Regions from separate parts of the Streptomyces sp. NBC_01237 genome, predicted to be linked through region 2. Evidence: predicted binding sites of a transcription regulator. Region 2 holds the regulator's gene; the other holds the start of a gene.
The links. The regulator HrcA, encoded in region 2, represses chaperone genes, less so after heat shock. The targets are predictions, from matches to a motif close to TTNGCACTCNGNNNNNCNGAGTGCNAA.
Positions count from the first base shown of each region.

Region 1: groL (chaperonin GroEL) is a predicted target of HrcA. The motif match lies at 1,093-1,119, and genes of this name have one in related genera.

Region 1 is NZ_CP108508.1:5,036,692-5,039,884, forward strand. Features, by position in the region: gene OG251_RS22390 (MoaD/ThiS family protein) at 1-179, shown strand, start outside; gene OG251_RS22395 (cold-shock protein) at 590-796, shown strand; gene groL (chaperonin GroEL) at 1,283-2,905, shown strand.
Region 2 is NZ_CP108508.1:2,720,331-2,723,523, forward strand. Features, by position in the region: gene OG251_RS12100 (nitronate monooxygenase) at 1-229, opposite strand, end outside; gene dnaJ (molecular chaperone DnaJ) at 361-1,497, opposite strand; gene hrcA (heat-inducible transcriptional repressor HrcA) at 1,498-2,514, opposite strand; gene OG251_RS12115 (MBL fold metallo-hydrolase) at 2,679-3,193, shown strand, end outside.

The sequences.
Region 1 (3,193 bases), 2.3 Mb from region 2:
CCCTGGAGAAGAACCACCCGGGCATCGCCGCCCGTGTCCTGGACGACCAGGGCAAGCTGCGCCGCTTCGTCAACGTGTACGTCAACGATGACGACGTGCGCTTCGAGGGCGGCCTGAAGACGGCCACCCCGGACGGCGCGGGCATTTCGATCATTCCGGCAGTGGCCGGAGGCTGCTGACTTCACCGCGTGACCCCGATTGCCCCCTCCGCGAGAGAAGCGGAGGGGGCAATTCTGCATGGTTGAGCGGGGTAGAGTTGGGGAAGCGCCCTCCGCTGCCCGTGCCGCCCGCATATGAGAATGCGCCCGGTCACGACAAGAAGCAGCCAATGTGGTTGAGCACCTTGCGACGTAAGTTCCCTTTGTCGGGCCCGACTTGCCCAGGATCCTCACGTATTCCTCATATTCGAGTGTTCAGCCATGCCCAGAATTCTCGTCCGATTGACCTGTTGCAGAGGGCAGTTGGGCAGATACATTCGGCCGCGGTCGACGCGCTACGGCGCACGCACCCTCTCCTTTCGGAGGGTGAGTTCTGACCCGGGCCCGCGAAGTGCGGTCCTGTGCAAGGGCCAGTAATAGGGGAGTTAGGCATGGCTCAGGGCACCGTCAAGTGGTTCAACGCGGAGAAGGGGTACGGCTTCATCGCGGTCGACGGTGGTGCGGATGTTTTCGTCCACTACAGCGCGATCCAGATGGACGGGTACCGCACCCTCGAAGAGGGTCAGCGAGTTGAATTCGAGATCTCGCAGGGCCAGAAGGGGCCGCAGGCGGACATGGTCAAGCTCGCCGTCGGCTGAGCTCGGCGCGGTCGGCCAACGACACTACTCACGCACGGAGGGCCCGTACCCCATGGGGTACGGGCCCTCCGTGCGTGCCGGGCGATGTGTGCCGGTGGTGTGAGCCGCGGTATCCGCCACCACCTGTGCCAGGGCATCCGCCGCGATGTGGTGCCACGATGTGCGCCGCCCGCGCGCCGGGTGACTGCTCCGGCCGCCCCCGGAGGGTGGCCCCACTGCTGTCCCGCCGCTGTCCCGTGACCGGCGCGTGGCGGTCCTGCGAGGGGCCTGTGGCTGTCCACAAACCATGGCACCTGCTTGCACTCGCAGGGGTCGAGTGCTAATCATTGGCGTTAGCACTCTCCAGGTGAGAGTGACAGAAACTTGGACCGGGCCGGTGAGGCCCGCAGGCGCGGTGGGGCAAGGAACCACCGGGCACGCAGGCCGTCCGTCGCGGGCGCCACTCGGTCCGGAGAAATCCACCCCTGTCCGGGAGGACCACTTCACATGGCCAAGATCATCGCGTTCGACGAGGAGGCACGGCGCGGTCTCGAGCGCGGGATGAACCAGCTCGCCGACGCCGTCAAGGTCACCCTCGGCCCCAAGGGCCGTAACGTCGTCCTCGAGAAGAAGTGGGGCGCGCCCACGATCACCAACGATGGTGTTTCCATCGCCAAGGAGATCGAGCTCGAGGACCCGTACGAGAAGATCGGTGCGGAGCTGGTCAAGGAGGTCGCCAAGAAGACGGACGACGTCGCCGGCGACGGTACGACCACCGCCACCGTTCTCGCTCAGGCGCTCGTCCGTGAGGGCCTGCGCAACGTTGCCGCCGGTGCCAACCCGATGGCGCTCAAGCGGGGCATCGAGAAGGCCGTCGAGGCCGTCTCCGCCGCTCTGCTGGAGCAGGCCAAGGACGTGGAGACCAAGGAGCAGATCGCTTCGACGGCCTCCATCTCCGCCGCCGACACCGAGATCGGCGCCAAGATCGCCGAGGCGATGGACAAGGTCGGCAAGGAAGGCGTCATCACCGTCGAGGAGTCCCAGACCTTCGGTCTGGAGCTGGAGCTCACCGAGGGTATGCGCTTCGACAAGGGCTACATCTCGGCGTACTTCGCCACCGACATGGAGCGTATGGAGGCGTCGCTCGACGACCCGTACATCCTGATCGTCAACTCGAAGATCGCCAGCGTCAAGGACCTGATCCCGCTGCTGGAGAAGGTCATGCAGTCGGGCAAGCCGCTGCTGATCATCGCCGAGGACGTCGAGGGCGAGGCCCTGTCGACCCTGGTCGTCAACAAGATCAAGGGCACGTTCAAGTCCGTCGCCGTCAAGGCTCCGGGCTTCGGTGACCGCCGCAAGGCCATGCTCGCGGACATCGCCATCCTCACCGGTGGCACCGTGATCTCCGAGGAGGTCGGTCTCAAGCTGGAGAACGCCGGCCTGGACCTGCTCGGCCGTGCCCGCAAGGTCGTCATCACCAAGGACGAGACCACGATCGTCGACGGCGCCGGTGACAGCGACCAGGTTCAGGGTCGCGTCAACCAGATCCGTGCCGAGATCGAGAACTCCGACTCGGACTACGACCGCGAGAAGCTCCAGGAGCGCCTCGCGAAGCTGGCCGGCGGCGTGGCCGTCATCAAGGCCGGTGCCGCGACCGAGGTCGAGCTCAAGGAGCGCAAGCACCGCATCGAGGACGCGGTGCGCAACGCCAAGGCCGCTGTCGAGGAGGGCATCGTCGCCGGTGGTGGCGTGGCTCTGCTCCAGGCCTCGGCCGTCTTCGAGAAGCTCGACCTGACCGGCGACGAGGCCACGGGCGCCAACGCCGTGAAGCTCGCGCTGGAGGCCCCGCTCAAGCAGATCGCCGTCAACGGTGGTCTTGAGGGTGGCGTCGTCGTGGAGAAGGTGCGCAACCTGCCGATCGGTCACGGCCTCAACGCCGCGACCGGCGAGTACGTCGACATGATCGCCGAGGGCATTCTCGACCCGGCGAAGGTCACGCGCTCCGCTCTGCAGAACGCCGCGTCCATCGCCGCGCTCTTCCTCACCACCGAGGCCGTCATCGCCGACAAGCCGGAGAAGGCCTCTGCGGCCGCTCCGGGCGGCATGCCGGGCGGTGACATGGACTTCTGATCCTTCCGGGAGACCGGTGGATCGGAGCTGTCCGACATACCGAGGGCGGCACCCCCTGCAAGGGGGTGCCGCCCTCGGGCGTTCGCGGCGCACTTCGCGCGCGGTGCTCGGTGCTCCCTCCGGCGCGGTGAGCCTCGCCCGGGTGCGGGGACCGTACCGCCGTTCTCGCCGCATCCTTGGGTACAGCCGCATGCTTGGGTACAGGGGGACGGGGTCGGACGGTGGGCGGGCGTGCTGAGGCGGCCGACTTCCGCCCGCTGACGGTGGTTTCGGTGCGCGAAGGGGGAT
Region 2 (3,193 bases):
CGAGGGCGGGCTGCGGCATGAAGAGGTTGACGCCGAACGGTCCGCCGGTCAGCCTGCGCACCTGTTTGATCTCGTTGTACATGCCGTCCGTCGTCTTGTACCCGGCGGCGAGGAACCCGAGCCCGCCGGCGTCGGCGACGGCCCCGACGAGTTCCGGGGACGAGACACCGCCCGCCATCGGGGCCTGCACGATCGGATACCGGCAGAGATCGGTCAACTCGGAGGACATGACCGCATCGTGCCATGTCCGACGCACAGGGCCGAATCAGCCATGAGACGGCATGACCGATATACCGCTGTACGCAGCACCGCCCGCCGGTACAAGACCGACGGGCGGTGCGGTGACAGGCCGAGACCGGTTCAGCGGCCGTTGAAAGCGTCCTTCAGCCGGGAGAACAACCCTTGCTGACCTGGCTGAAACTGGCCGATGGGCCGTTCCTCGCCGCGCAGCTTCGCCAGCTCGCGCAGCAGTCGCTCCTGCTCCGAGTCCAGCTTGGACGGGGTCAGTACTTCGACATGCACGATCAGGTCGCCCCGGCCACCGCCGCGCAGATGTGTGATCCCGCGCCCGTGCAGCGGCACCGACTGACCGGACTGGGTGCCCGGCCTGATGTCGATCTCCTCCAGGCCGTCGAGCGTCTCCAGCGGCACCTTGGTGCCGAGCGCCGCCGCCGTCATCGGGATGGTGACCGTGCAGTGCAGATCGTCGCCACGCCGCTGGAACACCGCGTGCGGCAGCTCGTGGATCTCGACGTACAGATCGCCGGCCGGTCCGCCGCCGGGGCCGACCTCGCCCTCACCGGCGAGCTGGATGCGGGTGCCGTTGTCGACGCCCGCGGGGATCTTCACGGTGAGCGTGCGCCGCGAGCGGATGCGGCCGTCACCGGCGCACTCCGGGCAGGGCGTCGGCACGACCGTACCGAAGCCCTGGCACTGCGGGCAGGGCCGCGAGGTCATGACCTGGCCCAGGAAGGACCGGGTGACCTGGGAGACCTCGCCGCGACCGCGGCACATGTCACAGGTCTGGGCGGAGGTGCCGGGGGCCGCGCCCTCGCCACTGCAGGTCGTACAGACGACCGCCGTGTCGACCTGGATGTCCTTGGTGGTGCCGAAGGCCGCCTCGGAGAGGTCGATCTCCAGCCGGATCATCGCGTCCTGGCCGCGCCGGGTGCGCGAACGGGGTCCGCGCTGCGACGCCGTACCGAAGAACGCGTCCATGATGTCGGAGAAGTTGCCGAAGCCACCTTGTCCGAATCCGCCCGCGCCGCCTCCGCCGGAGGCGGACAGCGGGTCGCCACCGAGGTCGTAGACCTGCTTCTTCTGCGGATCCGACAACACCTCGTAAGCGGCGTTGATCTCCTTGAACCGCTCCTGGGTCTTCGGATCCGGGTTGACATCCGGGTGCAGCTCGCGGGCGAGCCGCCGGAATGCCTTCTTGATCTCGTCCTGAGATGCGTCGCGGCGCACGCCTAGTACGGCGTAGTAGTCCGTGGCCACTTACGAATCCGCCAGGATCTGTCCGACGTAACGTGCCACTGCGCGTACCGCTCCCATCGTTCCGGGGTAGTCCATGCGGGTCGGTCCGACCACGCCGAGTTTGGCGACTGCCTCGTCGCCCGAACCGTAGCCGACCGCGACGACGGACGTGGAGTTGAGCCCCTCATGGGCGTTCTCGTGCCCGATACGTACGGTCATGCCCGAGTCCGTTGCCTCACCGAGCAGCTTCAGCAGCACGACCTGCTCCTCCAGTGCTTCCAGCACCGGCCGGATCATCACCGGGAAGTCGTGCCCGAAGCGGGTGAGGTTGGAGGTGCCGCCGATCATCAGCCGCTCCTCCGTCTCCTCGACCAGCGTTTCGAGAAGGACGGAGAGCACCGTGGAGACGGTGGCCCGGTCCTCGCTGTCGAAGGATTCCGGCAGCTCCTGCACCAGTTGCGGAACATCCGCGAAGCGGCGTCCGACGACCCGGCTGTTGAGCCGGGCCCGCAGATCGGCGAGAGAGGTCTCACCGAACGGCGCGGGGCAGTCGATCATACGCTGTTCGACCCGGCCGGTGTCGGTGATCAGGACCAGCATCAGCCGGGCTGGAGCCAGCGCCAGCAGCTCCACGTGCCGCACCGTCGAGCGGGTCAGCGAGGGGTACTGCACGACGGCGACCTGCCGGGTCAGCTGCGCGAGCAGCCGTACGGTGCGGCCCACGACATCGTCGAGGTCGACCGCGCCGTCGAGGAAATTCTGGATGGCACGGCGCTCCGGCGAGGACAGCGGCTTGACGCCCGCCAGCCGGTCGACGAAGAGCCGGTAGCCCTTGTCCGTCGGGATGCGCCCCGCGCTCGTGTGCGGCTGGGCGATGAATCCCTCGTCCTCCAGCACGGCCATGTCGTTGCGGATGGTGGCCGGGGAGACCCCGAGCTTGTGCCGCTCCGTGAGCGCCTTGGAGCCGACGGGCTCCTCGGTGCCGACATAGTCCTGGACGATGGCGCGCAGCACTTCGAGTCTGCGTTCGCTGAGCATCGCGCACACCTCCAGCTGTCGTCTCCGGTGTCTGCCTGGCACTCTGTGCGTTCGAGTGCCAGCAATCCCCCCGGCCAGTGTACGGGGGCGGGGTGCCCCCCAGGCAAGGGCGACCGGCCACGCTACCGCGAGACTGCGCAGGTCGTTGCCGATAGCGTCGCCGTATGGACGTCTCTTGGGAAGAGTTCGGCTGGGAGCGGTTGGGCAACGGTGTGGGCCGGCGGCGCCTTCCCGGGTGGGATGCGACGGTCGCGCTGGTGGCCGGGGCGGGCGCGGCGCTGCTCTACGACACCGGGTCGACGCTGCGTGAGGGCGTCGAGCTGCGGACGCAGGCGGAGGCGTTGCTCGGCCGGAGGGTGACACATATCGCACTGAGCCACCCGCATTTCGATCATGTACTGGGCACCGCGGCGTTCGCCGGGGCCCAGGTGTACGGGGCGGTCGGCATCGCCGGTCTCCTCAGCAGCGGCGCGGACGGTCTGCGCGCCTCCGCGGTACGCCACGGGGTGCCCGAGGAGCAGGCGGCGCAGGCGGTGGATGTCCTGGTGGCCCCGCACCACGAGGTGCGCGGGGAGTGGACGCTCGACCTCGGGGGCGGCCGGCAGGTGCTGCTGGCCGATGTCGGTCCGGCGCACAGCGGCCACGATCTGGCGGCGCTGGTGCCGGGGCCGGACGGGGA